Regions from separate parts of the Pseudomonas sp. MOIL14HWK12:I2 genome, predicted to be linked through region 2. Evidence: predicted binding sites of a transcription regulator. Region 2 holds the regulator's gene; each other region holds the start of a gene.

Region 1 (10,590 bases), on a different contig from region 2:
CTTTTCGCACACGAAAAAAAGAGGCCATCACACTGGGTGATGGCCTCGGGAAGAAAAGAGGGGATTCCCCAGCCTGCCTGTACCGAGGTCCCCAAAAGGGTAGTTACCTAGGATATTGCAGGAGGTGTGCCAAGTTTTTGGGTTGGGTGATTTGGGGGGATTTGTAGGTTGGGTTGAGCGCTAGCGAAGCCCAACGTTTCGGTCCTGCAGGCTCGGCTTTCTTGGTGCCATAGTCGCTCATCGAATTCTGCTGATGTTTCTTGTTTCGCCCCCTCGGGCGAGTCACTTTTGCCAGTCGCGGCTGCGCGCCCCGGACAAAAGTAACCAAAAACGCTTGCCCCGGTCATCCGGCCCTCCGCTGCGCTGCGGGTGCGCTCACGCCAGCGCCGTTCCGGGGTCGGTCCAGATGGGCCGTCCATGGCCCATCTGGACCTCTCGCCGCATCCATGCTGCTCGACCCACTCCACGACACTGGCGTTCGCCCTGCTGAACGGGGCGATTCGCCAGCCTGGAAGTTTTGGTTGAAGAGCCCGTAGCGTGGACAACGGCGAAGCCTTGTCCGCGAAGCTAGCAACGCGCACCAGTGGAAAACGCTGCGCGGTTTTCCACGCTACAAATCCTATGAACACCGAAGTCTCAGGCTAGCGCCCCGTCCCCTTCAGTGAGGCCGAGTTCCGGTGTCGTGGCGGGGGTTGCGAGGCAGGACGCCGAGCAAGGCGCGAGGGGCAGGAAGCCCCTTCGTGCCGTGCCCCTGCCACGGCGCCGGAGCGAGGGAAACGTAGCGAAGCGGAGTAACAGCCGTAGGCTGGCCCGAAGGGTGAGCGAAGCGAATCACCCGGAGCGCAGCGGAGGGCCGAAACGTGGGGACAGTGTTTTTTGTTACTTTTTTCGCGTTTGAAAAAAGTGACTCGCCCGGGTGGGGGAAACAAAACCTATCAGCAAACCGCGATAATCAGCTTAGGCAGCTATAAGTCCAAACTCGAAACGTTGGGCTTCGCTATCGCTCAGCCCAACCTACAACAGCTAGTCCTCCCCCTCTTCATCCGGCCCGTCCACCTTCATGCCCAGCTCCTTGATCTTGCGGGTCAGGGTGTTGCGGCCCCAGCCGAGCAGGACGGCGGCGTCGCGGCGGCGGCCGGCGGTGTGCTTGAGGGCGGTCTCGATCATGATGCGTTCGAAGGCCGGCACGGCGTTGTCCAGCAGGCTGGACTGGCCGCGGGTGAGGGCCTGGTCGGCCCACTGGCGCAGGGCCTGTTCCCAGTTAGCGGCGGGGGCGGCGTCCTGGGGCTGGTTGAGCAGCTCCGGCGGCAGGTCGTCGATCAGCACCTCGCGGCTGGAGGCCATCACCGTGATCCAGCGGCAGGTGTTCTCCAACTGGCGCACGTTGCCCTGCCAGGGCAGGCCCTTCATGTATTCCTCGGTCTCGCCGCGCAGGGTCTTGGGCTCCACGGCCAGTTCCTGGGCCGCGCGCGCCAGGAAGTGGCGGGCGAGGGCGGGGATGTCCTCGCGGCGGTCGGCCAGGCGCGGGATGTGGATACGGATGACGTTGAGGCGATGGAAGAGGTCCTCGCGGAACTTGCCCTCGCGCACCAGGCCTTCCAGGTTCTGGTGGGTGGCGGCGATGATGCGCACGTCCACCTTGACCGGGGTGTGGCCGCCGACGCGATAGAACTCGCCATCGGCCAGTACCCGCAGCAGGCGGGTCTGGGTATCAGCCGGCATGTCGCCGATCTCGTCGAGGAACAGGGTGCCACCATCGGCCTGCTCGAAGCGGCCGCGGCGCTGGGCGGCGGCGCCGGTGAAGGCGCCTTTCTCGTGGCCGAACAGCTCGGACTCCATCAGGTCCTTGGGGATGGCGGCCATGTTCAGTGCGATGAAGGGCGCCGCGGCGCGCGGACTGTGGCGGTGCAGGGCGTGGGCGACCAGTTCCTTGCCGGTACCGGATTCGCCGTTGATCAGCACGGTGATGTTGGAGTGCGAAAGGCGGCCGATGGCGCGGAACACCTCCTGCATCGCCGGCGCCTCGCCGATGATCTCGGGGGTGCGGGTCAGGTGCGCCGGTTCGGCGAAGCCCTGCTGCTCCTGGGCGTGCTGCCCGGCGCGCTTGACCAGGGCCACGGCTTCGTCGACGTCGAAGGGCTTGGGCAGGTATTCGAAGGCGCCGCCCTGGTAGGAGGCCACGGCGCTGTCCAGGTCGGAGTGGGCGGTCATGATGATGACCGGCAGGCGCGGGTGCATCTCGCGGATGCGTGACAGCAGGTCCAGGCCACTGGTCCCCGGCATGCGGATGTCCGAGATCACCACGTCCGGCTGCTGACGGCCGAGGCGGGTCATGACGCTGTCGGCGCTGTCGAAGGCGACGGTGGTCATGCCCTCCTGTTGCAGGGCTTTTTCCAGGACCCAGCGGATGGAACGGTCGTCGTCGACGATCCAGACGGTCTCCTGACGGCTCATGCGTACTCCTCGTTATTCCAGCGGCAGGAAGATGCTGAAGGCGGTGTGGCCAGGATGGCTTTCACACTCGATCAGCCCCTGGTGCTGGGTGATGATGTTCTGGGTGATGGCGAGCCCGAGGCCGGTGCCGTCGGGGCGACCGCTGACCATGGGATAGAAGATGGTTTCCTGCAGGTCCTGGGGGATGCCCGGACCGTTGTCGGTGATTTCCACCTTGCACACCAGGCGATGGCGGTGGTGGCCGATGGTGAACTGGCGCAGGGTGCGGGTTCTCAGGGTGACCCGGCCCAGGCGCAATTCGTTCTGCTGGGAGATGGCCTGCATGGCGTTGCGCACGATATTGAGCACCGCCTGGATCATCTGCTCGCGGTCGATCATCAGATCGGGAATGCTCGGATCGTAGTCGCGCACCAGGTTGATCAGCCCCTGGCTTTCCGCTTCCACCAGGCTGCAGACGCGTTCGAGCACCTCGTGCACGTTGGTGATGGCCAGCTTCGGCAGCTTGTTGGAGCCGAGCATGCGATCGACCAGATTCCGCAGTCGGTCGGCTTCCTCGATGATGACGTTGGTGTAGTCCTTGAGCGCCTCTTCCGGCAGCTCGCGGGCCAGCAGCTGGGCCGCGCCACGGATGCCGCCGAGGGGATTCTTGATCTCGTGGGCCAGGCCGCGCACCAGCAGCTTGGTGGTCTCCTGCTTGGAGAGCTGGGCCTCTTCCTTGGTGATGCGCAGCAGCCGGTCACGGGGATGGACTTCCAGCAGCAGCAGGGTGTTGTGGCGGTCCAGGATCGGGGTCACCGCATAGTCCACCGTGAGGCTGTTGCCCGAGGTGGAGATCAGCAGCGCCTCGCGCTTGGTGAAGGGGTGGGCATGGTCCACCGCCTGGCGCAGCGCCTGCAGGGCCTCGGGCGATTCGGTGAACAGCTCGCTGATGAACTGGCCATGGCTGCGCTGGCCGCTGATGGCCAGCAGCATCTCGGCCGCCGGATTCATGTACTCCAGACGCAACTCCGCATCGAGCAGGATGACTGCGGTGGTGAGGTTGTCGAGCAGGAGTCGGTGGATGACGTCGGTAGGCATGAGAGGCCACAGCGCTATAGGGACGATAGGAAAATGCAAGAAGCAAACCAAGACGCCCCGAGTTAGGGCAGATGGCTGAAACGTGCACTAACAGCCGCCGCACGCCGGACGGAGTTGCACAGGATTTGTATCAAGATGGTGCACAGTCAAAAAGCGCACCAAAGAGGTGCGCTATAGGAAGGGTAGCCAGGATTTCCTGGCTTCGGGCGGTTTCATGTCCAGCGGACATTCCGGCCGCTTGCCCCAGTCCTTGTCGCTGCAGGGATGGGCGCGGCGCTTCTGCTCCAGGGAGGGGCGCCGCAGATGGAAGGGCTGCGCCGGCGTCCGCTCCAGTACGTTGCCATCGGCGGCGAGGATCTCCGCCACCAGGCTGTGGGTGCCGCGGTCCAGGCCGCCCAGGGGAAACACCGGACTGCGTCCGGCGCCGGCTTCCCGGTCGTCCAGCAGCAGGCGGTAGCTGTGACCCGGCTGCAATTCCGGCTCGCTGACCAGGCTGACGATGAGCTGCCCTTCCTGATCGATCACCGTGGCATCGGGTTCGGGCACCAGGATGCGCAGCATCTGGTAGCGGAAGGGCGCCGCCTTGGGCGTCCTGGCCACCGGCGCGGCGGGGGTCGGACTCAGCTTGCGGGTCGGCTGGCCCTGCTGATTGAGGTTGTTGGGCACCGTAATCGGCACCTGGGTGGCCTTGACGCCCTTGGGCGGCTGGTCGGTGTAGACCCGATTGCCTTCCTTGTCGACATAACTGTAGACCGCCGCCTGGGCGGGGAGCAGCAGGCAGAGCAGCAGCAGGGTCAGGAGCGCGCGCATCAACGGGCCGGGCTGTTGACGCTGATGCGCTGCACGGTCACGGTCTTCTCGGCACTGGTCTGGACCACCTCGCCGTTGCCGGACAGCACCTGGGCCGCGAAACGGTGCTCGCCGCGATCCAGGTTGGCCACGCCGAAGCGGGTGCTCTGGCCGGGGCTGCCGTAGGGGGCGCCGTCCACCAGCAATTGCAGCGACTGCCCCGCACCCAGGGCCGGTTCCAGGGATACGCCCACCGAGAAGGTGCCGTTGTTGGCGCGGATGGCCTCATCGTCGGGCACATTGACCTCCAGGCGGCTGAAAGCCGGGCCGGCGGACGCCGCCGCAGGCGCACTGGGGATGGGCGGCGCCGGTCGTGGATTGTCCACGGTATTGGTGGGTGCCACCTGCACCGGCTTGGCATTGGCCGAGGGCTGGTCGCTGAACACCGTGTTGCCTTCGGCATCCACCGACTTGTAGATCGCGGCCTGGGCGGAGCAGGCGAGGCAGAGCAGACAGCAGGCAAGCAGGCGAGGCATGGCGGAATCTCGGCCGGGCAGTGGAGATCAAGGGTAGCAGGCGCGCCCGGTGCACAGGTAGGCAACCTGGCCGCTGTGCCCGGGCGTCGGTCGCGGCGGTTTTCCCAGGGCAAAAGAAAAGGCCTCCCGAAGGAGGCCTCTTGCCTAACCGCAGCGGGATCAGACGCTGTAGTACAGGTCGTATTCCAGCGGGTGCACGAAGGTACGCACCTTGATCTCTTCCTCGGACTTCAGCTCGATGTAGGCATCGATGAACTCGTCGGTGAAGACGCCGCCCTTGGTCAGGAACGCGCGACCGGCGTCCAGGGCTTCCAGGGCTTCCTTCAGGCTGCCGCAGACCTGCGGGATCTTCTTGCCTTCTTCCGGCGGCAGATCGTACAGGTTCTTGTCGGCGGCATCGCCGGGGTGGATCTTGTTCTGGATACCGTCCAGGCCGGCCATCAGCAGGGCGGCGAAGCACAGGTAGGGGTTGGCAGCCGGATCCGGGAAGCGGGCCTCGATGCGGCGGGCTTTCGGGCTCGACACATAGGGGATACGGATGGAGGCGGAGCGGTTACGGGCCGAGTAGGCCAGCATGACCGGGGCTTCGAAGCCGGGCACCAGACGCTTGTAGCTGTTGGTGGACGGGTTGGTGAAGCCGTTCAGCGCCTTGCCATGCTTGATGATGCCGCCGATGAAGTACAGGGCGGTATCGGACAGACCGGCATAGCCTTCGCCAGCGAAGGTGTTCTTGCCATCCTTGGAGATGGACATGTGCACGTGCATGCCGGAGCCGTTGTCGCCATACAGGGGCTTGGGCATGAAGGTGGCGGTCTTGCCGTAGGCGTCAGCCACGTTGTGCACGACGTACTTCAGGGTCTGGGTCTCGTCGGCCTTCTTGACCAGGGTGTTGAACTGCACACCGATCTCGTTCTGGCCAGCGGTCGCCACTTCGTGGTGGTGGACTTCCACGACCAGGCCCATCTCTTCCAGGGCGTTGCACATGGCGGTACGGATTTCGTGGTCGTGATCGACCGGCGGTACCGGGAAGTAGCCGCCCTTGACGCCCGGACGGTGGCCCTTGTTGCCGGACTCGAAGTCGGCATCGGTGTTCCAGGAAGCCTGTTCGGAGAAGATCTTGAACATGGAGCCGGAGATGTCCGACTTGAATTTCACTTCGTCGAAGATGAAGAACTCGGGCTCCGGGCCGACGAACACGGTGTCGCCGATGCCGGTGGACTTCAGGTATTCCTCGGCAGCACGGGCGATACCGCGGGGGTCGCGCTCGTAGGGCTGCATGGTGGAGGGTTCGATGATGTCGCAGACCAGGATCAGGGTCGGCTCTTCGGTGAAGGGATCCAGAACGGCGGTGCTGTCGTCGGGCAGCAGGATCATGTCGGAGGCTTCGATGCCTTTCCAGCCGGCGATGGAGGAGCCGTCGAACATCTTGCCGTGGGCGAAGAAGTCTTCGTCCAGCGCGTCACGCGCCGGCATGGTGACGTGTTGCTGCTTGCCTTTGGTGTCGGTGAAGCGCAGGTCTACCCACTTCACGTCGTTTTCTTTGATCAGTTGAACAGCCTTCGACATGGTTTCCTCCAGAGGAATTTCGGCCGGGAGCGGTTGGCGGTACTCCCGGTATCAGCTGTGCCCTTGAGGGGCGCTCCCGTACTGCCTGGTCAGCGACCGGCGTTCCACGAAAAGCGCCCTATGCTGGCCCAGGGGCGGCTGCCTCACAAGAGAGCAAGTTGTATGCCAGTGCCCCTAAATGGGCTGGAGGGCCGTCCTGGCGCCTGTCGTGCCGTTTTCAGGTCAATGGAGGCCGTATTCAGGCACCAATTTAGTGCGCTTAATTCGGCGGATGCACCTTAATGGCGCCTTGGGTGATTTTGTCGGGCGAATTCGAGTGCCGGGTGGTTTTCAGGTATCATATTCGCCCTTTTCTTTCGCGTTGCCCGCCCCCCGTTTCCCGCTCATGAAGCTCATCATCAAGGTCTTTCCGGAAATCACCATCAAGAGTCGCCCGGTGCGCAAGAATTTCATTCGCCAGCTGGTGAAGAACATTCGTGTCGTGCTGCGCGATCTGGATCCGGATGTCCGCGTGGAAGGGGTGTGGGACAACATCACCCTGGAGACAGCGCTCGACGAGCCGCGGCTGCTGGCGGAAATGAAGCAGCGCCTGGCCTGCACCCCGGGCATCGGCCAGTTCCTCGAGGTGCACGAGTATCCGCTGGGCGATTTCGATTCGATTCTCGAGTTGTGCGTACGCCACTTCGGCGAGCGCGTGCGCGGCAAGGTGTTCTCGGTGCGCTGCAAGCGCGCCGGCCGCCACGACTTCTCCTCGATGGACGTGGAGCGCCATGTCGGTGGTGGCCTGCGCGAACGCTGCGGCGGCGCCGGCATCGCCCTGAAGAATCCCGAGGTGAACGTTCGCCTGGAGATCCGCGACCAGCAGCTGTTCATCATCGACGAGCACCACGAAGGGCTGGGCGGCTATCCGCTCGGCGCGCTGGAGCAGGTGCTGGTGCTGATGTCCGGGGGGTTCGACTCCACCGTGGCCGCCTACCAGATGATGAGACGCGGCATGGTCAGCCATTTCTGCTTCTTCAATCTCGGCGGACGCGCCCACGAGCTGGGCGTGATGGAAGTGGCCCACTATCTCTGGGAGAAGTACGGGCGTTCCCAGCGCGTGCTGTTCATCAGCGTGCCCTTCGAGGAAGTGGTGGGGCAGATCCTCACCCAGTGCGACGACAGCCACATGGGCGTCATCCTCAAGCGCATGATGCTGCGCGCGGCCAGTCGCATCGCCGAACAGCTGCAGATCGAGGCGCTGGTGACCGGCGAAGCCGTCTCCCAGGTCTCCAGCCAGACCCTGACCAACCTGGCGGTGATCGACAAGGCCACCGATACCCTGGTGCTGCGCCCGCTGCTGGCCAGCCACAAGCAGGACATCATCGATACCGCCCAGCGCATCGGCACCGCCGACTTCGCCAAGCATATGCCCGAATACTGCGGCATCATCTCGGTGAATCCCACCACCAAGGCCAAGGCCCTGCGGGTGGAGCACGAGGAAGGCAAGTTCGACCTGGCGGTGCTCGACGCCGCCCTGGAACGTGCGCGCTTCATCACCGTCGACAAGGTGATCGAAGAGCTGGGCAAGGACGTGCAGGTCGAAGAGCTGGCACAGCCCTTGCCAGGTCAGATCGTGGTGGACATCCGCCATCCCGATGCCCAGGAAGACCAGCCGCTGGAGCTGCCCGGCATCGAGGTGCAAGCCATGCCGTTCTTCGCGCTGAACAGCCGTTTCAAGGAACTGGACGAGAATCGCCAGTACCTACTCTATTGCGACCGCGGGGTGATGAGCCGGCTGCACGCCCATCACCTGCTCACCGAAGGGCACGCCAATGTGCGCGTTTATCGTCCGGCCTAAGCAGCCGGGCCTGCTGGGTGGCAGTATCCGCCACCGCCCTCCCGACCTCTTCTAGCCCTCCGGCCACGTACCGGTCGGCCGCGTTTCGCGCCTTTGCAATCTCCGGCTGTCAGCCTGCTGGCTGAAGCTCCTTCATTTCTATACCGAGAACACCACTGTGATCGAGAATCTACGCAACATCGCCATCATCGCGCACGTCGACCATGGCAAGACCACCCTCGTCGACAAGCTGCTGCGCCTGTCCGGCACCCTGGACCGCAAAGAAGCGGAAAACGAGCGGGTGATGGACAGCAACGACCAGGAAAAGGAACGCGGCATCACCATCCTGGCCAAGAACACCGCGCTGAAGTGGAAGGACTACAACATCAACATCGTCGACACCCCCGGCCACGCCGACTTCGGTGGCGAGGTGGAGCGCGTGATGTCCATGGTCGACTCCGTGCTGCTGGTGGTCGACGCCCAGGACGGCCCCATGCCGCAGACCCGCTTCGTGACCCAGAAGGCCTTCAAGGCCGGCCTGCGTCCGATCGTGGTGGTCAACAAGATCGACCGTCCCGGCGCGCGTCCGGACTGGGTCATCGACCAGATCTTCGACCTGTTCGACAACCTCGGCGCCACCGATGAGCAGCTGGACTTCCCGATCGTCTACGCCAGCGCCCTGAACGGCATCGCCGGTCTGGACCACGAGAAGATGGACGACAACATGGATGCCCTGTTCCAGGCCATCGTCGACCACGTACCGGCTCCCCAGGTCGATCTGGACGGTCCCTTCCAGATGCAGATCTCCCAGCTGGACTACAACAGCTTCCTCGGCGTGATCGGCATCGGCCGTATCGCCCGTGGCCGCATCAAGGCCAACACCCCGGTCGTGGCCATCAGCGACGACGGCAGCAAGCGCAACGGTCGTATCCTCAAGATCATGGGCCACTCCGGCCTGCAGCGCGTGGAAGTGGCCGAAGCCGAAGCCGGCGACATCGTCTGCGTCTCGGGCATGGACGAGCTGTTCATCTCCGACACCCTGTGCGATCCGCAGAACGTCGAAGCCCGCCCGCCGCTGACCGTCGACCAGCCCACCGTGAGCATGACCTTCCAGGTCAACGACTCGCCGTTCGCCGGTCGTGAAGGCAAGTTCGTCACCAGCCGCAACATCAAGGACCGTCTGGACAAGGAACTGCTGCACAACGTGGCCCTGCGCGTCGAGCCGGGCGAGTCCGCCGAGAAGTTCAAGGTCTCCGGGCGTGGCGAGCTGCACCTGTCGGTACTGATCGAGAACATGCGCCGCGAAGGCTTCGAGATGGCCGTGGGCCGTCCGGAAGTGGTGATCATCGAGAAGGACGGCGAGAAGCAGGAGCCCTACGAGAACGTCACCATCGACATCGAAGAGCAGCACCAGGGCTCGGTGATGGAGCAGATGGGTCTGCGCAAGGGCGATCTGACCAACATGATCCCCGACGGCAAGGGCCGTATCCGCCTGGAATACACCATCCCGGCGCGTGGCCTGATCGGCTTCCGCAACAACTTCCTGACCCTGACCTCGGGCAGCGGCATCCTGACCTCGACCTTCAGCCACTACGGCCCGATCAAGGCCGGCGAAGTGAGCAACCGTCAGAACGGCGTGCTGGTGTCCATGGCCACCGGTACCGCCCTGACCTACTCGCTGGAAACCCTGCAGAGCCGCGGCAAGCTGTTCCTGGCTCCGGGCGACGAGATTTACGAAGGCCAGCTGTGCGGCATCAACAGCCGTGACAACGACCTGGTGCTCAACCCCACCAAGGGCAAGAAGCTGGACAACATGCGCGCCTCGGGCAAGGACGAAGTCATCGCCCTGGTGCCGCCGATCAAGTTCACCCTCGAACAGGCGCTGGAATTCATCGCCGACGACGAGCTGGTGGAAGTGACGCCCAAGTCCATCCGTCTGCGCAAGAAGTTCCTGAACGAAAACGACCGCAAGCGCTTCGAGCGTTCCAAGGTCTGATCCCGTCCGGGTGATGCAGGAAAGCGCCTTCGGGCGCTTTTTTGTTGCCGGTTTTTCAGAGCCTGCTACGCGCACGACTGGCGGCTCTGCTAGCGTTTATCCCACGGCCGCGCCATTCGGGACGGCCCCTTCTGCAGGATGCTGCCATGCTCAAGACTACCCTCGCCGCCGCCCTGACCCTGAGCGGTCTCAGCGTTTTCGCCACGGCCCAGGCCGCCGGTTGCGGCACGCCGCGCAATGCCTTCGATACCGTCTACTGCGCCAGCAACCTGTTCGCCCAGAGCGACAAGTCGCTGAACCAGACCTATGGCGAGTTGCGCAAGCAGCTGCCGGCCGATCAGCAGGCCGTGCTC
Region 2 (10,590 bases):
GCAGCGGCATGGAAATGAAGCCGGCCCAGAAACGCGGCGCGACGATGTACTTGAGCGGGTCCACGCCGATCATTTCCAGACTGGACAGCTGCTCGGTGGATTTCATGTTGCCGATCTCGGCGGTCAGGGCGGAGCCTGCCCGGCCGGCGAACAGCAGGGCCGTCACCACCGGGCCGAGTTCACGCAGCAAGGTGAGGGCGACCATCTGCCCCACCGCCTGCTCGGAGCCGTACTTGACCAGGATGTTGTAGCCCTGCAGGGCGATCACCATGCCGATGAAGAAGCCCGACACCACGATGATCGGCAGCGACATCACCCCTACCGAATAGAGTTGCTTGCCCAGCAGCTGCAGACCGCTGCCTACGCCACCGCGACCGAACACCGCCAGCAGCAGGACGATGACCGAGCGGCCGATGGCCGCCACGACATCCAGCCCGGCGCGGCCCAGTCGACGAATCCGCTCCACGGCGGAGACCTTACGCATCAGTGTTTCCCCAGCAAGGCATCGCGCAGATCCGGCGCGGCGAAGTGGAAGGGTACCGGGCCATCGGGGATGCCCTGCATGAACTGGCGAACCCGCGGATCCGGCGATTCGCGCAATTCCTTCGGCGTGCCCTGCCCCAGCACCTTAGTATCGCCCACCACATAGAGGTAGTCGGCGATGCTGGCGGTCTCGGCCAGGTCGTGGGAAACCACGATGCTGGTCAGTCCCAGCGCCTGGTTGAGCAGACGGATGAGGCGCACCAGCACGCCCATGGCGATGGGGTCCTGGCCGACGAAGGGCTCGTCGTACATGAGGATCTGCGGATCCAGGGCGATGGCCCGCGCCAGGGCGACCCGGCGCTTCATGCCACCCGACAGTTCGTCCGGCATCAGTTCGATGGCGCCGCGCAGTCCCACCGCCTGCAGCTTGAGCAGGACGATGTCGCGGATCATCTCCTCGGGCAGCTTGGTGTGCACACGCAAGGGAAAGGCCACATTCTCGAAGACATCGAGATCGGTGAACAGCGCGCCGCTCTGGAACAGCACGCCCATCTGCCGGCGCATCTCGAACAGCTCGCCGCGGGACAGCTGCGGCAGGTTGGCGCCATTGACCCAGATCTCGCCACTGCTCGGTCGCAACTGGGCGGCGATGAGGCGCAACAGGGTGGTCTTGCCACTGCCGGACGGTCCCATGATCCCGGTGACCTTGCCCCGCGGGATGCGGATATCGACCCGGTCGTAGATCAGACGCGTGCCGCGCTTGAAGGAAACGCCCTTCAGCTCCACGGCGTACGGGCTATCGACGGTCATCAGGACTCCTAAGGTTCAACTCTGTGCAGGGAGACGCCGCTCCGCCGCTTCAGGGCACGCGACACTCGCGTTCGGCGGCCCCGGCAAAAGGGCGGCACTATAGCATTCGTTGCCGATGAGACTCCTGAGCCACGGGCGGCGTTGCTGAGTGTCGCGGCTTTGCGCATATAATTTCCGATTGTCCCGTCACCTGCCTTCTGACCCATGTCCGACTCAATAGATTTCATCGCCTCCGCCAAGCGCACCATAGATGTAGAGCGAGCGGCAGTGACCGCCCTGGGCGAACGCATCGACGACAGCTTCGCCGCCGCCTGTCGCCAGCTGCTGGCCTGCCGCGGGCGCATCGTGGTCCTGGGCATGGGCAAATCCGGGCATGTCGGCAACAAGATCGCCGCGACCCTGGCCAGCACCGGCAGCCCGGCCTTCTTCGTGCACCCGGCGGAAGCCAGCCATGGCGACATGGGCATGATCACCCGCGATGACGTCATCATCGCCATCTCCCAATCGGGCACCTCCAGCGAGATCCTGACCCTGCTGCCGCTGATCAAGCGCCTGGGCGTCCCGCTGATCAGCTTTGCCGGCAATCCCGCCTCGCCCCTGGCCAAGGCCGCGGACGTCAATCTGGACACCAGCGTCGCCACCGAGGCCTGCCCGCTCAATCTGGCGCCCACCTCCTCCACCACCGTCGCCCTGGTACTGGGCGATGCCCTGGCCATCGCGCTGCTCGAGGCGCGCGGCTTCACCGCCGAGGATTTCGCCTTTTCCCACCCGGGTGGCGCCCTCGGCCGGCGCCTGCTGCTCAAGGTGGAGAACGTCATGCATGCCGGCGCCGACCTGCCGCAGGTCGGCGAGGACACCCTGGTCTCCGACGCCCTGCTGGAGATGTCGCGCAAGGGCCTGGGCATGACCAGCGTGCTGGCCGCCGATGGCCGTCTCGCCGGCATCTTCACCGACGGCGACCTGCGTCGCGCCCTGGATCGCGGCATCGACGTGCGCACCACGGCGATCGCAACCGTGATGACCCGCGGCGGTCGAACCGCCAGGGCGCAGATGCTCGCCGCCGAGGCGCTGAAGATCATGGAGGAGCACAAGATCAACGCCCTGGTGGTGATCGATGACGAGCGCCGCCCGATCGGCGCCCTCAACATGGGTGACCTGCTACGCGCCGGGGTGCTGTAGGCCGGGTTATACTGCTCGACTAAATGCGCCGACATCTCGTGTTCAACCCGCCGCCCCCTGGTGCGGCCCACCACAGGTACCCTCATGTTTCGCAGCTTGCGCCGCCCCGTGCTGTTGGTCCTGATCGCCGCCGCGCTCATCGCGATCGGCTACTGGAACATCCTGCCGCAGCGCTTCGTCGATGCCCCGGCCTCGGCGACCCCGCAAGACAGCGCCATCGATGGCTATGCCCTCAATACCCGGACGATTCAGTATCGCCTGGACGGCAAGATCCAGTACGAACTCAAGGCCGAGCGCAGCGAACACGTCAAGGCGACCGACGTCACCCTGGTGACCCGCCCCGACATGCTGGCCTTTCGCGGTACCGACTATCCCTGGCACATTCGCAGTGCCCGCGCCGAGGTCGCCCCCGGTGGCAGTCAGGCGGAGCTGATCGATGACGTGCGCGTCGAGCGTACCGATGAGAAAGGCCGCCCGGTGGTGTTGACCACCACCCGCATGACCGTCTTTCCTGACAAACAATATGCGCAAACCGAGCAAGCCGTTAGAATCGAGGCCGCCAATGGGGTGACCACGGCCAATGGCATGAAAGCGTATCTAGAAGACGGCAGAATGCTCCTGCTGTCCAACGTAAGAGGCCAGCATGAGGTTCGTTAAAACCCTCCCCTTCCTGTTCACCCTCGGCGCCACCTTTGGCAGTGCCGCGGCTTGGGCCCTGCCGACCGATCGCACCCAGCCGATCCGCGTGCAGGCCGATAGCGCCGAGCTCGATGACAAGCAGGGCGTGGCCGTGTACCGCGGAGACGTGGTCATCACCCAGGGCAGCATGAAGATCACCGGCAACACGGTGACCCTGACCCAGGACAACCAGGGCAACATCAAGGTCGCCACCGCAGTGGGCAAACCGGCCTACTACGAGCAGAAGCCCTCGGCGGACAAGGACATCGTCAAGGCCTATGGTCTGACGATCCAGTATTTCGCCCAGGAAAATCGCATCATCCTGATCGATCAGGCCAAGGTGGTCCAACAGGGCAACACCTTCGAAGGCGAGAAGATCGTCTACGACACCCAGCGCCAGATCGTCAACGCCGGGCGTGCCAACGGCAGCAAGGTCACCACGCCGCGGCCGCGGATCGACATGGTCATCCAGCCCAAGGATCAGCAGCAGTCGGGGCAGGGACAATGACGGTTACGCTCAAAGCCCAGCATCTGGCCAAGAGCTACAAGGGTCGTCAGGTCGTTCGCGACGTCAGCGTCAGCATCGACAGCGGGCAGATCGTCGGCCTGCTCGGTCCGAACGGCGCCGGCAAGACCACCTGCTTCTACATGATCGTCGGCCTGGTCAAGGCCGATCAGGGTCGCGTGCTGATCGACGACCAGGACGTCACCGCCCTGCCCATGCATGGCCGTGCCCGTGCCGGGATCGGCTACCTGCCCCAGGAAGCCTCGATCTTTCGCAAGCTGACCGTAGCCGACAACATCCTCGGCATCCTGGAAACCCGCAAGGACCTGGACAAGGCCGGCCGGCTGCGTGAGCTGGAGAGCCTGCTGCAGGAATTCCACATCACCCACATCCGCGACAACCGCGGCATGAGCCTGTCGGGTGGCGAGCGGCGCCGTGTCGAGATCGCCCGCGCCCTGGCCACCGCGCCCAAGTTCATCCTGCTGGACGAACCCTTCGCCGGCGTGGACCCCATCTCCGTGGGCGACATCAAGCAGATCATTCGTCACCTCAAGGCCAAGGGCATCGGTGTCCTCATCACCGACCACAATGTCCGGGAAACCCTGACCATCTGCGAGACGGCCTATATCGTCAACGATGGCCAGCTCATCGCCGAGGGTACCGCCGAGGAAGTCCTCGCCAACGAGCTGGTGAAGGAAGTCTATCTGGGCCACGAATTCCGCCTCTAGGCAAACCCGGGGAAACAAGGCATATAATTTGCTAACGCTCGCAGGGTTCGCGAGGTTCGGTGGCGCTGTTCGCGTCGGTAGACAAGGTGTATTTCCGCAGCCATGAAACCATCGCTAGTCCTCAAGATGGGCCAGCAGCTGACGATGACGCCGCAGCTGCAACAAGCCATACGTCTGCTCCAGCTCTCGACGCTCGACCTGCAGCAGGAGATCCAGGAAGCCCTGGAATCCAATCCGATGCTGGAACGCCAGGAAGAAGGTGAAGACTTCGACCAGAGCGACGCCTCGGGCGAAGGCGACGAGCTGGCGAATCCCGGCGGTACCGAAATCAACTTCAAGGAAACCTCGGTCGCCACCAACGAGATGGCCGACGAGTCCGAGTGGAGCGAACGCATCCCCAGCGACAGTGAGCTGCCGGTGGACACCGCCTGGGAAGACATCTACCAGACCAGCGCCAGCAGCCTGCCCAGCAACGACGACGACGAGTGGGACTTCACCACCCGCACCTCGGCCGGCGAAAGCCTGCAGACCCACCTGCTCTGGCAGCTCAACCTGGCGCCCATGTCGGATCTCGACCGCCTGATCGCCCTGGCGATCATCGACGGCATCGACACCGATGGCTATCTGCAGGAAAGCCTGGAAGACATCCATGCCTCCCTCGATCCCGAACTGGAAGTCGATCTCGACGAAGTCGAGGTGGTGCTTCGACGCGTCCAGCAATTCGAGCCGGCCGGCGTCGCCGCGCGCAATCTGCGCGAGTGCCTGCTGATCCAGCTGGCCCAGCTGCCGGCTAACCTCCCCCTGCTCGGCGAGGCCAAGCGCCTGGTGGGCGACTACCTGGATCTGCTCGGCAGTCGCGACTATGCGCAGCTGATGCGCCGCATGAAGATCAAGGAAGACGAACTCAAGCCCGTCATCGAACTGATCCAGACCCTGCACCCGCGCCCCGGCTCGCAGATCGAGTCCGGCGAGGCCGAATACGTGGTGCCGGACGTCATCGTGCGCAAGCACAACGAGCGCTGGCTGGTGGAGCTCAACCAGGAAGCCGTGCCGCGCCTGCGGGTCAATCCCCAGTACGCCGGCTTCGTCAAGCGCGCCGACAGCAGCGCCGACAACACCTACATGCGCAACCAGCTGCAGGAAGCGCGCTGGTTCATCAAGAGCTTGCAAAGCCGCAACGAGACCCTGATGAAGGTGGCGACCCAGATCGTCGAGCACCAGCGGGGCTTTCTCGAATACGGTGAAGAGGCCATGAAGCCGCTGGTCCTGCACGACATCGCCGAGGCGGTGGGCATGCACGAGTCGACCATCTCCCGGGTGACCACCCAGAAGTTCATGCACACCCCGCGTGGCATCTACGAACTCAAGTACTTCTTCTCCAGCCACGTCAGCACCGCCGAGGGGGGCGAATGTTCCTCCACCGCGATCCGCGCGATCATCAAGAAATTGGTGGCGGCGGAAAACGCGAAAAAGCCGTTGAGTGACAGCAAGATCGCTGGTTTACTGGAATCGCAAGGTATACAAGTCGCTCGTCGCACGGTGGCTAAGTATCGGGAATCCCTGGGTATCGCTCCGTCCAGCGAACGCAAGCGTCTCATCTGACGCGTCCTGATGTGACCGTGCCTCGATCGACCCTTGTCATGTCGGCGAGCAGCTTCGCCGATCGTAGCCCGGCAATAAGGAGAAGCGGTATGCAAGTCAACATCAGTGGCCATCAGCTTGAAGTGACAGAAGCCCTGCGTGACTACATCGGCGAGAAACTCGCCCGCCTCGAACGGCACTTCGACCGTATTACCAACGTCCAGGTGATCCTGGAAGTGGACAAGCTCAAGCAGAAAGCCGAAGCCACCCTGCACGTCGCCGGCGCCGCAGTGGTCGCCAATGCCGAGCACGACGACATGTATGCCGCCATCGATCTCCTGGCCGACAAGCTCGACCGCCAACTGATTAAACACAAGGAAAAATCGATCGAACGCCAGCAGGGCGTCGGCGTCCGCTGAGGTTTCGATCGCCGCTTTATGATCAGACTCGAAAACATCCTGACCCCCGGCCGCACCCAGACGGGTGCGCCGGGCGGCAGCAAAGCCGCTGTACTGGAACGCATCGCCGAGCTGGCCGCGCAGGAACTGCCCGGCCACGACGCCGCGCACATCCACGAATGCCTGATGGCGCGCGAGCGTTTGGGCTCCACTGGTTTCGGCAATGGCATCGCCATTCCCCACTGCCGCCTGGCGGGTCTGCAGCAACCGCTGTGCGTGCTCTTCCACCTGCAGCAACCAGTGGACTTCGATTCCCTCGACGGCGCGCCGGTAGACCTGGTGTTCGTCCTGCTGGTCCCGGAAGCCGCCACCGAACAGCACCTCACCCTGCTGCGCCAGATCGCCGGCATCCTGGATCGCGCCGACATCCGCGAGCGGCTGCGCAAGGCCAAGGATAGCCAGGCGCTCTATCAGATCGTCGTCGAGGCCCAGAGCGGACACTGACATGCACCTCATCATCGTGAGCGGACGTTCCGGGTCGGGCAAGAGTACGGCGCTCAACGTGCTTGAGGACAATGGCTTCTATTGCATCGACAACCTGCCGGCCAGTCTGCTGCCCGATCTGGCCCAGCATGCCCTGACCGACATGGAGCGGCCCCAGCCCAAGGTCGCCCTGTCAATCGATGCACGCAATCTGCCCAGCCAGTTGCAACGCTTTCCCGAATTGCTCGAACAGGTGCGCAGCCGCAACATCCGCTGCGACATCCTCTATCTGGACGCCGATGACCAGACGCTGCTCAAGCGCTTTTCCGAGACGCGTCGCCGGCATCCGCTGTCCAACCAGGAAAGATCCCTGGCCGAGGCCATTCACGACGAGCAGGTGCTGCTGTCGCCCATCGCCGACCTCTCCGACCTGAAGATCGACACCACTCACCTGAATCTCTATCAGCTGCGCGACATCCTCAAGTTGCGCCTGCTGAACGCCCCAGAGCCCGGCACCGCCTATCTGGTGGAATCCTTCGGCTTCAAGCGGGGCCTGCCGGTGGACGCGGACATGGTGTTCGACGTGCGCTTTCTGCCCAATCCCTACTGGAAACCGGACCTGCGCGACTTTTCCGGACTGGATGCCCCGGTGCGGGACTATCTCGAGCAACAGCCCGAGGTAGAGACCCTGTACAATGACATCCGCGATTACCTGGTGAAGTGGTTGCCGCGTTTTGCCGCCAACAACAGGTCCTATGTGACCGTGGCCATTGGTTGTACCGGTGGTCATCACCGCTCGGTCTATCTGGCCGATCGCCTGGGTCGCGAACTCAAGAACCTGCTCAAGAACGTCCAGATCCGTCACCGCGATCTCTGACGCCCGTTTTGTTTCGACAAGGACAGACTCAATGCCTGCCCAACAGATCACCATCATCAACAAGCTGGGCCTGCACGCCCGTGCGGCGGCCAAGTTCGTCGGCGTGGCCGGCCGCTATCCCGCCAGCGTCCGCGTCGGCCGCAGTGGCGAATCGCCGGTCGATGGCAAGAGCATCATGGCGGTCATGATGCTGGCCGCCGGCAAGGGCACGGTCCTGCAGCTGGAAACCGAGGGTGAGCAGAGCGACGAGGCCATGCGCGCCCTGGTCGAGCTGATCAACAACTACTTCGACGAGGGCGAGTGACAGGCCCCCCGCGCCAGTCGCAGCTCCGATAAAAAAAGCCGCCCGAGGGCGGCTTTTTCATTGGGCGTCGACTCAGGCGTTCAGCGCCGCTTCGTAGCGACGGGACACTTCCGGCCAGTTGATGACGTTGAAGAAGGCGCCGATGTACTCGGGACGACGGTTCTGGTAGCGCAGGTAGTAGGCGTGCTCCCAGACGTCCAGGCCGAGGATCGGGGTGTTGCCGGTCATCAGCGGGCTGTCCTGGTTGCCGGTGCTCTCGACCACCAGCTTCTTCTCGGGGGTGACGCTCAGCCAGGCCCAGCCGCTGCCGAAGCGGGTCAGGGCAGCCTTGGTGAAGGCTTCCTTGAAGGCGTCGAAGCCGCCCAGCTGGGACTCGATGGCTTCGGCCAGGGCGCCTTCGGGCTTGCCGCCGGCATTGGGGGCCATCACGGTCCAGAACAGGCTGTGGTTGGCATGGCCGCCACCGTTGTTCTGCACGGCGCCGCGCTTGTCCTGGGGCAGCTTGTCCAGCTGGCGAACCACGTCTTCGGCCGACAGGTTGGCGAACTCGGTGCCTTCCAGCGCCGCGTTCAGGTTGTTGATGTAGGTCTGGTGGTGCTTGGTATGGTGGATTTCCATGGTCTGGGCATCGACGTGCGGTTCCAGCGCGTCGTAGGCGTAGGGCAGCTGAGGCAGAGTATGCGGCATGCGGATTGTCTCCATGGTGGCTTTGGTATGGACCCACGCCCTTGGGCGTTGGGGTGTACGGCTGGTGCGCCACGGCGCACCGTCTGAAGCCTTGGCCGTCCGGTCAGTGGATTCGACCGCACGGCTATGTCCTAGTGCATTGCTAGGATACTAACGAGTAACGGGGTGGGCTGTCTCCCGTTCGACAGGATTTTCCTCATCGCGACGGCTTCCACCGCCCTTCTAGCTGCCCGCCAGGGTCATGCCATCGATCAGGACCGAACCGGTGCGCAGACTGCCGCGGCGTTCCACGTCGCTGCCCACCGCCAGGATCTGGCGGAACATGTCGCCCAGCCGCCCGGCGATGGTGACCTCCTGGACCGGAAACTGGATCTCGCCATTCTCGATCCAGAAGCCGCCGGCGCCCCGGGAATAGTCACCGGTGACCAGGTTGGTGCCCTGCCCCATCATTTCCGTGACCAAAAAGCCCGTGCCCATCTGCCGGATCAGCTCGGCCTGGTCGGCCGTGCCATGGCTGACGTGCAGGTTGTGCACGCCGCCGGCATTGGCGGTGCTTTGCAGGCCCAGCTTGCGCGCGGAATAGCTGCCGAGCACATAGGACACCAGTTGGCCGTTCTCGACGAAGGGCTTGGCGTAGGTGGCCAGGCCTTCGCCGTCGAAGGCGGCGCTGCCCAAGGCGCGTGGCAGGTGCGGCCGCTCGTCCAGGGTCAGCCAGTCGGGAAACACCTGCTGGCCCAGGGCGCCTTCGAGGAAGGACGACTTGCGATAGAGGTTGCCGCCGGAAATGGCGGCGAGAAAGGTACCGAACAGGCCGGCGGCCATTTCCGGCGAAAACAGCACCGGGACCTTGGCGGTGGGCACCGGCCTGGCCCCCAGGCGACTCACGGCGCGCTCGGCGGCGCGGCGACCGATCTCCTCGGCGCTCATCAGCTCGTGACCGATCCGATTGACGTCGTAGTAGTAGTCGCGCTGCATGGCCTCGCCGCTGCCGGCGATCATCACGCAGCTCAGGCTGTGCCGGGTGCTGGCATAGCCGCCGACGAAGCCGTGGCTGTTGCCGTACACCCGGCAGCTCTGGTGGGTATTGAGGGTGGTGCCGTCGGCATTGCCGATGCGGCTGTCGGCGGCGTAGGCCGCGGCTTCGCAGGCCAGCGCCTGCTCGATGGCCTGCTCGGGGGTGATGTCCCAGGGATGATAGAGGTCGAGATCGGGCAGTTCGCCGCGCGCCATCAGTTCGGCGTCGGCCAGACCCGCGCAGGGATCCTCGGAGGTGTGCTTGGCGATGGCCAGGGCCGCGGCCACGGTTTCGCGGATCGCCTCGGGACCGGTGGCGGAGGTACTGGCCGAGCCCTTGCGCTGACCGGCATAGAGGGTGATGCCGAAGCCCTGGTCGCGATTGAATTCGACGGTTTCCACCTCGCCCTTGCGGACCGAGGTGGACAGACCCTGGTCGACCGAGACGGCCACTTCACCGGCACTGGCGCCCTGGCGCCGGGCCTCGGCCAGGATGGCCTCGACCTGTTCGCGCAATTCGGGGAGCGCAGCGGGACCCACGGCGGCGTTGCGATTCATGACGTTCTCCTTACGGACGGCGCCGGCCAGGCCGGACAACCGTGCGGCAACTCGTTATGATGGCGCCCATTCTTAGCTGGACCCCATAGTTCATGGTTGATTCTTACGACGACGACGCGCCGCTGGGCGAAAAGAGCAAGACACAGGTCAAGCGCGAGCTGCATGCGCTGCAGGATCTGGGCGAACGCCTGGCCGGGCTGCCGGCCGAGCAGCTGGACCGCCTGCCGCTGACCGATCCGCTGCGCAAGGCCCTGGCCGAGGCGCCCAAGCACAAGACGCACATCGCGCGCAAAAGGCATGTCCAG
Region 3 (10,590 bases), on a different contig from region 2:
CTGGGAGATCTGGCTCTTGAAAGCCTGCAACTCGCTGTTCTGGCTGTTGGCCGAGCGCACCTGGCTGGTGAGGAAATCACTGGCGAGGCGACGCACATCCACCGTCTGGGAGCCGGAGCCGACATAACCCGAGCCATTGAACTGGGCGATGTTGGTCTGCTGGATGGCCTCCTGCCGCGAATAGCCGGGCGTATTGACGTTGGCGATGTTGTGACCGGTGGTGGTCAGGGCGTTTTGCGTGGACCTCAGGCCCGATAGACCAATGGAAAGTAGATCAGCCATGGCTCACCTCAACCGCGGGACGGACTGGTGCCCAGGGAGGCGACCGTCTGATAGGTGTTCATGTTGCGAGCGATCTGGATCACCTTGCGTGCGTAGTGCGGATCGGTGGCGTAGCCGGCCTGCTGCAGGCCCTGCATGAAGCGCTCGGAGTTGCCGTTGGTGGACAGCGCCTTGTCATAGCGGTCGTTGCTCTGCAGGAAGTTCACGTAGTCGTGGAAGCTGTCCGCGAAGGAATCGTAGGTGCGGAACTTGGCGGTCTCGGTCACGGCCTTGCCATTGACGAATTCCTGAGTCACCGCGGGGGCGCTGCCGCCGTCCCAGCCGTGGGATTTGATGCCGAACAGGTTGTTGCTGTTGCTGCCATCGGCCTGCTTGACCATGTGCTTGCCCCAGCCGGTTTCCAGCGCCGCCTGGGCGACCAGGTACTTGGGGTCCACGCCCAGGCGCTTCGCCGCGGCCTCGGCCATGGGCATCATGGTGTCGACGAATTCCTGACGGGTGCGGAAACGGGTCTTGCCGGTGGCAGCGGCGCCGTCCACGCTGGCGACGGCCTCGGTCGCGGCGGCCGGCTTGCTGCCGGCTTGCGTGGCCTGCTGGCGCCAGGCGCTCTGGGCGGCCGCGACGTCCTGAAAACTCTGCTTGAGGGTGGCGCCCTGCTCCGCCGCGCCGGAAATATTGGCGGCGGTACGCTCGGCCAGACGCCCGGGCAGGGCCAGCCGGCGCGAATTCAGCGCGCTGGAATCGTCACGCCCGGACGCTACGGTAGTGGCCGGCTTGAGGCCGTGGCTCGCCACGTCGTTGAGCTTGGCGTTGCGGCCGGCGGCCAGCTGGCCTTCGGTGGGCGCAGCCTGGCCGACCTGGGCGAAGGGATTGGGACGGCTCGACGGCTGGGCGGTCTTGCTCAGCTGACGCTCGAGTACGTTGGCCAGGCCGATACCACCGCCATCCCGGGACAGGGAGACGGCCAGCTGCTGGTCGTACATGTCCTGGTACTGCTTGGTGGTCTCGCTGGAAAAGGGGCTGTCCTTGTCCGCCAGCGCCTGGTTGGCGCTGCGCATGGACTTGAGCATCTGGCTCAGGAACAGCGACTCGAATTCGCCGGCGACCTTCTTGACGTTTTCCGCGCTGTCGCGATCCTTACCCTTCATCTGGGCCAACCGATTCAGGTCGGTGAAGGCCCCCGAATCCTTGACGTTGCCGTAGTTGCCACCCAGACGAGATTCCATCGCCCGCTCTCCTTAGATAACGATCAGATCGGCCTGCAAGGCGCCGGCCTGTTTCAACGCTTCGAGAATGGCGACCAGGTCGCTGGGCGCAGCGCCCACCTGATTCACCGCTCTCACGATCTCGTCCAACGTGGTACCCGGACCGAACTTGAACATCGGCTTGGCCTCCTGCTTGGCCTTGACGGTCGACTGGGGAGTCACCACCGTCTGCCCACCCGACAAGGGATTGGGCTGGCTCACCTGGGGGTCCTCGCTGATGGTCACGGTCAGGCTGCCCTGGGTCACCGCCGCCGGCGAGACCTTGACGTTCTGGCCGATGACGATGGTCCCGGTACGGGAGTTGACGATGACCTTGGCCACCGCCTGTCCCGGATCCACTTCCATGTTCTCCAGGATCGAGATGTAGTCGACGCGCTGGCTGGGATCCACCGGCGCCGTGACGCGAATCGATCCGGCATCAACAGCGGATGCAACACCCGCGCCAAGTGTCTCGTTGATCTTGTCGACGATGCGCTTGGCGGTGGTGAAGTCGCTGCGATTGAGGTCCAGCGTGATGCTGTTGCCCTGGTCGAAGCCGCTCGGCACCGGCCGCTCGACGGTGGCGCCATTGGGAATGCGGCCGGACGACGGAACGTTGACGGTGATCTTCGAGCCATCGCGACCTTCGGCGTCAAAACCACCCACCACCAGGTTGCCCTGGGCGATGGCGTAGATCTGGCCATCGATCCCCTTGAGCGGCGAGAGCAGCAGGCTGCCGCCTCTCAGGCTCTTGGAGTTGCCGATGGAGGACACGGTGATGTCGATGGTCTGGCCGGGCTTGGCGAAGGCCGGCAGATCGGCATGGATGGACACCGCGGCGACGTTCTTCAGCTGCGCGGTGGTACCCGGCGGCACCTTGATGCCGAACTGGGCCAGCATGTTGTTGAAGGTCTGCACGGTGAAGGGCGTCTGGGTGGTCTGGTCGCCGGTCCCGGGCAGACCCACCACCAGGCCGTAGCCGATCAGCTGGTTGGTCCGCACGCCCTGGATGCTGGCGATGTCCTTCAGCCGATCCGCCTTGGCCAGGGGCATGACCAGGGCCAGGGCGGCAGCGGCGATGAGGGTCTTGAACATGGCGCTCATCCTCAGAAGGGCATCAGCGGGCTGCCGAAGAACTGGCTCAGCCAGCCCGGCTGACTGGCATCGGCGAAGGCGCCGGTGCCCGAATAGGTGATCCGCGCATCGGCCACGCGGGTGGACGACACGGTGTTGTCGGTGGCGATGTCATCGGCGCGGACCATGCCCTGGATGCGCATGAGTTCGTTGCCGGTGTTGAGCGTCAGCCACTTCTCGCCGCGGACCACCAGGATGCCGTTGGGCAGCACCTCGGCGATGGTCACGGTCAGCGAGCCGGACAGGCTGTTGCCCTGGGCCGCGGTGGACTTGCCGGTGTTGGAGCGATTGCCGGAGAAGCCGGCGTCCAGGCTCAGATCGCCGTCGGCGAGCGGATTGGGGATCTTCGGCTTGGCGCCGAACAGCGACGTCAGGCCCAGGCTGGCCTTGCTGTTCTTGGCGACGTCGGAACTGGCGTTCTTGCTGGCCTGGGTCTTCTCCTGCAGGGTGACGGTGATGATGTCGCCCACGCGGAAGGCCTTGCGGTCGGTATAGAGATTCTGTTCGAACCCCGACTGGAAGATGGCGCCGTTGTTCTGCGCCGCCGGCACCGGCGTGCGCGGCAACACCGGAGCGTAATAGGGATCGTCCGGCTTGGCGGCCGGGGCTACGCATCCTGCGAGTACGAGCGCTCCCAGGAGCGGGGCGACGGCGAACAGAGGTTTCATGGAGCGCGTCCTCACAGGGGATTAGAGCTGTTGACTGACGAAGCCGAGCATGTCGTCGGCCGCTTTGATGACCTTGGAATTCATCTCGTAGGCGCGCTGGGTGGTGATCATGTTCACCAGCTCCTCCACCGTGCTCACGTTGGAGTTTTCCAGGGTGCTCTGTAGGACGGTGCCGAGGCCGTTCAGACCCGGGGTGCCAACCTGGGGCGCGCCGCTGGAGGCGGTCTCGCTGAACAGGTTCTGGCCCACGGCCTGGAGACCGCCCGGGTTGACGAACTGGGCGATCTGCAGGTTGCCGATGACCTGGGGCGCGGCCTGGCCGGCGGTGGTGACCGACACGGTACCGTCTTCGCCGACGGTAAAGGTCTTGGTATCGGCCGGCAGCACGATGGCGGGTTGCAGGGCGAAGCCGTTGGCGGTGACGAGCTGGCCATCGGCATTCAGGTGGAAGGTGCCGTCACGGGTGTAGTTGATGGTCCCGTCGGGCATGGTCACCTGGAAGAAGCCGTCGCCGTTGATGGCCATGTCCAGCGGCTGGTCGGTGGTCTGCAGCGAACCCTCGGTGAAGTTCTTCTGGGTGCCGACGATGCGCACACCGGTACCCAGCTGCAGGCCGGAGGGCAGCTGATTGTCCTGGGTGGACTGGGCACCCGGCTGGCGCCGGATCTGGTACAGCAGGTCCTGGAATTCGGCGCGGTCGCGCTTGAAGCCCGTGGTGGACACGTTGGCCAGGTTGTTGGAAATGGTGGTGAGGTTCATGTCCTGGGCGGACAGACCGGTCTTGGCGACCCACAGTGACGACATCATGATGGTATTCCTCGAAGTGCCGGTTTTACGTCGGCGCTAGCCTTGATCAGGAGAATTGCAAAACCTTTGCCAGCGCCGCGTCGTTGTCTTCGGCGCTGCGCATCATCTTCACCTGCAGTTCGAACTGGCGGGACAGCGACAGGATCGAGGTCATCTCCTCCGCCGCATTGACGTTGCTCGACTCGACGAAGCCGGACACCAGGGACACGTTGGCATCCATGGGCGGTGCCGCCTGGCCCTGCTTCATGTGCAGCAGGCCGTCGAGCCCCTTTTCCATCTGTTTGGTGTCGGGATTGACCAGCTTGATGCGATCGACCTGGGCCAGGGCATTGGCCGCTTGGCCGGAGCCGCGAATGGTGATGCTGCCGTCCTGACCGATTTCCACCTTGGAAGCGGGCGGCACGGCGATGGGTCCGCCATTGCCGAGCACCGGCATACCACTGCCGGTCCGCAGCATGCCGAGGGGATCGATCTGCAGGCTGGAGGTACGCACATAGGCCTCCTTGCCGGAGGGATCCTGGACCGCGACGAAGCCGGGGCCCTGGATGGCCACGTCCAGGTCACGCCCGGTTTCCTGCAGCGCACCGGGGGTGAAGTCCGTCGCCGGCCGCTCGCTCATGGAATAGACGCGCGACGGCATGGTCTCGCCGAACACCTGCATCGAGCGCGCCTGTTCGAGATCCTTGCGAAATCCCGAGGTCGAGACGTTGGCCAGGTTGTTGGCATGGGCGCGCTGGGCCATTTCGTTCTGGCTGGCGCCGGTCATGGCGACGTACAGCAGCTTGTCCATCTGATCCTCCGACGGCGGCAGATTGCCGCCAAGCTTGCGTTCGGAGGTTCTTTAGCAAGGCCCGTTCCAGAAAACGAAAAACCTGCTGAATCAAGGGCTTGAAAATAGAAAAGCCTCCCGAAGGAGGCTTTTCCTGACGTCTTAGCGGCAAGCCGTCAGAGAAACGACATCAACGCAGGTTGATGATGGTCTGGGTGATGGCGTTCTCGGTCTCGATGGTCTTGGCGTTCGCCTGGTAGTTGCGCTGCGCCACGATCATGTCGACCAGCTCGGTGGAGATGTCGACGTTGGACGCCTCCAGCGCACCGGATTGCAGGGCCCCCAGGGTACCGGCCCGCGGCGTGCCCACCACCGGCTGGCCGGACTCGGCGGATTCGGTCCAGGAGGTCTTGCCCATCGGCGTCAGGCCCTGAACGTTGGCGAAGTTGGCCAGGATCACCTGGCCCTGCACCTTGGACTGACCATTGGTGTAGCGCGCGAAGATCTGGCCGGTATCGTCGATCTCCAGACCGGACAGCTGACCGGTAGTGTAGCCGTCTTGGTTAACGCTGTTCACCGCGAAGGCAGTAGAGAATTGCGTCGAGCCGCGCGGATCGAAGGTGAAGCCGCCGGTGTTGCCCAGTGCGCCGTTCCAGCTGTAGTTCGCCGGGTTGCCACCATCGGAGATCGCCGGGATCCAGCCACTACCGCTCGATCCGGTGGGATCGGTGGCGAAGGTGATGATATTGGTCTTGGGATCGATGCTGACGCCCGACGAAGAAGAGCTCACGGTGCTCAGCTTGCCGGCCGCATCGAAGGTCACGCCAAAGCTCTGCGGCTGGGTGCCATAGGCGGCCACGGCTGCGGCGACCGAGGCCGGAGTCGCACCGGCAGCGGCGGCGGCATTGTTGGCGATGGCCTTCACCTGGGGCGTGGCCCCGGACATGTTGTTGACCGCCGTGGCGACACTGTTTGCCGTCGCACCGGCAACCCCCGCCGCCGTATTGGCGGTCTTGGTGGCAACCCCCGGATCCAGCGGATTGCGCCCGTCGATCAGCACCTGCATCGACCACTGATTGGTGGCCGGCGCCGGTGCCTTGACGAAGTACTGCGACATGACGTGGGAGTTACCCTGGCTGTCATAGATGTTCAGCGAGGTCGAGGAGTTGTAGGTTTTCGGATCCGAGGGATCGAAGGGCGTCAGCGTCGGCGGTGCGCTGGTCGAGTTCAGGTTGAACTGCTGAGCGATCTGGGTGGTGGACTTGGGCGCCTGACTGGCCGTCTCGATGCGCAGGTCGCTGCGTACGCCGGGCTGCAGCAGGCCCTGGGCGTTGGTGGTGTAGCCCTGCAGCTTGTAGCCGTTGTTGTCGACGATGAAGCCCTGCTTGTCGGTGCCGAAGTAACCCGCACGGGTGTACTGGACGGCACCGTTGTTGCTGGTCATGAAGAAGCCGTTGCCGTTGATGCCCATGTCCAGCGCATTCTGCGTGGAATCGATGGTGCCCTGGTTGAACAGCTGGCCGACATTGCCCAGCAGCACGCCGCTGCCCTGGGCATTCTTGCCAGTACCCAGTACCGAGGCGGCATAGAGATCCTGAAACTCTGCCCGCGACTGCTTGAAGCCGACGGTGCTGGCGTTGGCGATGTTGTTGCCGGTGATGTTGAGGTCACTGGACGCGGCCTTGATGCCGCTCAAACCGATATTGAAAGACATGCTGGATTCCTCTCGTGTGCCGCGCCTTACTGGCCGACCGCCTGGACTTTGGAGATGCCGATGCTGCCGACGCCGGCAAGGTTGAGTGTCATTTCGCCGCCGTTCTGCCCCAGCGTCACGCTGTCGACGTTAGCCGGCAAACTGGTTTTCATGGCTTCGGTCTTGCCATCGATGCTGGCCTGGGCCTCGAAGCGATAGGTGCCTGCGTCCAGCTTCTTGCCACTGGCATCGGTGCCATCCCAGGTAAAGTTCACCAGACCGCTGGATTGCTGTCCCAGGTTCAGGCGGTTCACCTGACTGCCGCTGGTGTCATAGACGTTGACCCAGACATTGGAGCTGGAAGCGGTCAGGTTGAGCGCCCCCTTGAAGTCCGCGCTGGTATCCACCTTGACCTGGTCGCTGTCGACGATCACCTTGCGGCCAACCAGGGTGGACGCCTGCAACGCCTGGGAAGACTGGCTGCCGGAAAGGATCGAGCTGACGCTGGTGTTGAGGTTGGTGATGCCTTCGACAGTACTGAATTGCGCCAGCTGCGCGATGAATTCGCCATTGCCCTGGGGCTCCAGCGGATTCTGGTTGTTCATCTGGGCGACCATCAGCTTGAGGAACTCGTCCTTGCCGAGCTGGCTGGTCTTCTTGGTCTCGCTGCCGCTGCTGTCACCCGTGGCACTCGTCTTGTTGACGGAGTACTTGTCGAGCACCGACTGAGCGGTTGAATTGGTCGTGCTTATGGCCATGGCGCCGATTCCTTACTGACCGAGAGTCAGTACCTTCTGCATCATCTGTTTGGCGGTATTCATCATTTCCGCATTGGTCTGGAAGGCGCGACTGGCCGAAATCATGTCGGCCATCTCCTCCACCACGTTCACGTTGGGGTAGTAGACGTAGCCGTCCTTGTCCGCCATCGGGTGGTTGGGCTCATAGCGCTTCTGTACCTCGCTCTGGTCCTCGACGATGCCCTTGACCTCCACCCCGACTCCGGCCTGGCCCTGATCATCGAACAGCGACGCGCCGCCCTGGGCCTCGTTGAGCTGGGCGGCGAACACCGGGTGCCGCGCCTTGTAGGTCTGGTCGACGCTGGAAGACACGGAATCGGCGTTGGCCATGTTGCTGGCCACGGTATTGAGGCGAACGTTCTGGGCGCTCATCCCGCTGCCGGCGATGTTGAACAGCGAACTCAGGGACATGGCTATTCTCCGCGCAGGGCCGACATCAGCCCCTTGAACTTGCTATTGAGCAGGGTGAAACTGGCCTGGAAATTCATCGCGTTCTCGGCGTAGTTGGCCTGCTCGACCTGCGCATCCACGGTGTTCTGGTCCACCGAGGGCTGAGTGGGGATGCGATATTTCAACGCCGAGTCGCCCATGCCCATGTCGAAGCCTTCGGCAGCGATATGGCGGCTGTTGGTGGTTTCCAGCTGATAGTGGCCGGAGGCCCCCGGTGCGCTCTTGGCCGCCTGCTCCGCCATCACGGCGCTGAAATCTAGATCCCGTGCCTTGTAGCCCGGGGTGTCGGCATTGGCGATGTTGTTGCCCAACACCTCGGCACGCTGCGAACGGAAGTTCAGCGCCTGCTCGTGCAACCCGAGTGCTTTGTCGAAACTAATGCTCATGTCGAGAGACCTTTGACGTGGCTTGCAAGCGATTTAGCAAGGCCCGTGCCAGTCTCCAGCATCCATCTAAATCAAGGGCTTAGCGCAAGGTGGCAGTCAGAACGACGGCAAGCGGCAAGGTTTTTCCGCCGTCCTTGCCGGGCCCCGAGGCCGGGGCGGCAAAACTTTGGCGCAAAAGAAAGGGCAGACCTGGGTCTGCCCTTGGGGTGTCCATCGACCGGCCTACTTGGCCTTGTAGATGATGCCCGGATTGCACTGCACCATCTGATAGAGATCCGGCAGGCCATTGAGGGCCTCGGAGGCGCCCAGGAACAGATAGCCGCCCGGCTTGAGGGTGCCGTGGATGCGCGTGAGGATGTCCTTCTTCACCTCGGCGGAAAAGTAGATCAGCACGTTGCGGCAGAACACCATGTCGAACTTGCCGAGGCTGGCATAGCTGTCCAGCAGATTCAGCGCACGGAATTCGATGCGGCTGCGAATCGCCGGCTTGACCGCCCAGCGCCCCGGCTGCTGCACGTCGAAGTAGCGCTGCAGGCGCTCCTGGGACAGCCCCCGACCGATCGCCAGCGAATCGTATTCGCCGGACTTGGCCGCGGTGAGAATGGCGCCGGACAGGTCGGTCGCCACGATCTGCATGCCGCCACGCCCCTGCCCTGCCGCACTGCGCTCGAATTCGTCCATGGTCATGGACAGCGAATAGGGTTCCTGACCCGAGGAGCAGGCCGCCGACCAGACCCGCAGGCGCTGGCCGAAGGTGTTCTTGGTCAACTCCGGCAAGAGGCGGTTCTTGAGCACCTCGAAGGGATAGGTGTCGCGAAACCACAGGGTTTCGTTGGTCGTCATCGCATCGATGACCTTTTCCCGCAACCCGCCACGGGGCTGCATCTGGATGCGCTGCACCAACTCCGACAACGTCTTGATCCCTTCGGTCTCCATCAGCTTGTTGAGCCGACTGGAGACGAGGTACTGCTTGTTGTCACCGAGCAGGATCCCGCTGGATTTCTCGAGGAAATCACGAAAAAGCACAAAATCCGCGTTGACTGCTGACACTGCCGCTCCGCCTTCTGGATACCGGGATAGAGACGCCTTCACCTAGTGACTGTCGACCGCGTTGATGCGCTCGGCTACCCGGGAGGCAAGATCATCGGGGCGGAACTTGGCCAGGAAGTCGTCCGCACCGACCTTCTTGACCATCGCCTGGTTGAAGACGCCGGACAAGGAGGTATGCAGCAGTATATGCACTTTCTGCATCCGCGAATCATGACGGATTTCCGCCGTCAGGGTGTAGCCATCCATTTCCGGCATCTCGATGTCGGAAATGATCATCAGCAATTCCTCTTCCGGGCGCTTGCCTTCGGCCACCATGGCCTGGAGGTAATTCAGGGCCTGGCGGCCGTCGTTGAGGGAGATGACCTCTACCCCGACGGTTTCCAGGCAGCGACTCACCTGCTTGCGGGCCACCGAGGAGTCGTCGACGATCAGGACGCGCTTGGTGACGGCCTTGGCCTGTACCACTTCGCTGATGACGCCGGCCGATACGGTTTCGACGGACGGTGCGACTTCGGACAGGATCTTTTCCACGTCGATGATCTCGACGAGCTGGTTGTCGACCCGGGTGACGGCGGTTAGGTAGTGATCACGACCGGTGCCCTTGGGCGGCGGGTTGATGCCTTCCCAGTTCATGTTGACGATCCGCTCCACCGAGCGCACCAGGAAGCCCTGCACCTTGGTGTTGTACTCGGTGATGATCACGAAGCAGTTGTTGATGTCTTCCAGCCCACGACGACCGGTGGCCATGGCCAGGTCGATGATGGGAAAGGTGCCGCCGCGAATGCTGGCCACGCCCCGTACCACCGGACTCGATTTCGGCATCACGGTGAGTTTGGGGCACTGCAGCACCTCCTTCACCTTGAAGACGTTGATGCCATAGAGCTGCGAGCCGTCCAGGCGGAACAGCAGCAGTTCCAGACGGTTCTGGCCCACCAGTTGGGTACGTTGGTTGACTGCGTCCAATACACCAGCCATTTGGCGACTCCTCTCGTTGCCACGGACCGGTTGGAAAACTCGGCACAGGGCTTGCTTAGATGTGACTCATGAAGATCGAAGCGACGTGTTTCCGACCTATGAAGACTTCTTGCCGCTGGGCTGCGAATCTTGTGCTGATCCTGACATGCCTGGGCGGAAAGGCCTATGCAGAAGGCGACTACACCTCATCTGACGAACTTATCGGCGCCGTCGAAAGTTTTCTTGAGGAGCGCGTGCAGGAATATTTGCTGGAGACCCATTCCAACGCTCGCCATGAAACCCAGATCAACTCGCTGGATTCCCGCCTGCGCCTGGCCGCCTGCGACAAACCCCTG

The links. The regulator sigma-54, encoded in region 2, starts transcription at its own class of promoters, with help from an activator protein. The targets are predictions, from matches to a motif close to ANTGGCATNNANNTTGCTNT.
Region 1: the regulator sigma-54 is predicted to act here: its motif matches at 6,573-6,592, upstream of glnA (glutamate--ammonia ligase).
Region 3: the regulator sigma-54 is predicted to act here: its motif matches at 8,264-8,283, upstream of flgB (flagellar basal body rod protein FlgB).

What each region holds. Positions count from the first base shown of each region.
Region 1 covers NZ_AZOA01000010.1:207,892-218,481, forward strand. Annotated here, with positions in the region: gene ntrC (nitrogen regulation protein NR(I)) at 1,024-2,454, opposite strand; gene glnL (nitrogen regulation protein NR(II)) at 2,467-3,531, opposite strand; gene PSK12I2_RS0109525 (DUF4124 domain-containing protein) at 3,703-4,341, opposite strand; gene PSK12I2_RS0109530 (DUF4124 domain-containing protein) at 4,341-4,856, opposite strand; gene glnA (glutamate--ammonia ligase) at 5,016-6,422, opposite strand; gene thiI (tRNA uracil 4-sulfurtransferase ThiI) at 6,808-8,262, shown strand; gene typA (translational GTPase TypA) at 8,420-10,237, shown strand; gene PSK12I2_RS0109550 (lysozyme inhibitor LprI family protein) at 10,384-10,590, shown strand, end outside.
Region 2 covers NZ_AZOA01000003.1:411,991-422,580, forward strand. Annotated here, with positions in the region: gene mlaE (lipid asymmetry maintenance ABC transporter permease subunit MlaE) at 1-484, opposite strand, end outside; gene PSK12I2_RS0101955 (ATP-binding cassette domain-containing protein) at 484-1,293, opposite strand; gene PSK12I2_RS0101960 (KpsF/GutQ family sugar-phosphate isomerase) at 1,498-2,472, shown strand; gene lptC (LPS export ABC transporter periplasmic protein LptC) at 2,557-3,129, shown strand; gene lptA (lipopolysaccharide transport periplasmic protein LptA) at 3,116-3,658, shown strand; gene lptB (LPS export ABC transporter ATP-binding protein) at 3,655-4,383, shown strand; gene PSK12I2_RS0101980 (RNA polymerase factor sigma-54) at 4,486-5,985, shown strand; gene hpf (ribosome hibernation-promoting factor, HPF/YfiA family) at 6,075-6,383, shown strand; gene ptsN (PTS IIA-like nitrogen regulatory protein PtsN) at 6,402-6,866, shown strand; gene rapZ (RNase adapter RapZ) at 6,868-7,722, shown strand; gene PSK12I2_RS0102000 (HPr family phosphocarrier protein) at 7,754-8,026, shown strand; gene PSK12I2_RS0102005 (superoxide dismutase) at 8,099-8,713, opposite strand; gene pmbA (metalloprotease PmbA) at 8,936-10,285, opposite strand; gene yjgA (ribosome biogenesis factor YjgA) at 10,378-10,590, shown strand, end outside.
Region 3 covers NZ_AZOA01000009.1:260,261-270,850, forward strand. Annotated here, with positions in the region: gene flgK (flagellar hook-associated protein FlgK) at 1-282, opposite strand, end outside; gene flgJ (flagellar assembly peptidoglycan hydrolase FlgJ) at 291-1,508, opposite strand; gene PSK12I2_RS0108315 (flagellar basal body P-ring protein FlgI) at 1,521-2,621, opposite strand; gene flgH (flagellar basal body L-ring protein FlgH) at 2,633-3,328, opposite strand; gene flgG (flagellar basal-body rod protein FlgG) at 3,350-4,135, opposite strand; gene PSK12I2_RS0108330 (flagellar basal body rod protein FlgF) at 4,182-4,925, opposite strand; gene PSK12I2_RS0108335 (flagellar hook protein FlgE) at 5,095-6,618, opposite strand; gene flgD (flagellar hook assembly protein FlgD) at 6,645-7,355, opposite strand; gene flgC (flagellar basal body rod protein FlgC) at 7,368-7,805, opposite strand; gene flgB (flagellar basal body rod protein FlgB) at 7,808-8,230, opposite strand; gene cheR (protein-glutamate O-methyltransferase CheR) at 8,453-9,280, opposite strand; gene PSK12I2_RS0108360 (chemotaxis protein CheV) at 9,323-10,255, opposite strand; gene flgA (flagellar basal body P-ring formation chaperone FlgA) at 10,354-10,590, shown strand, end outside.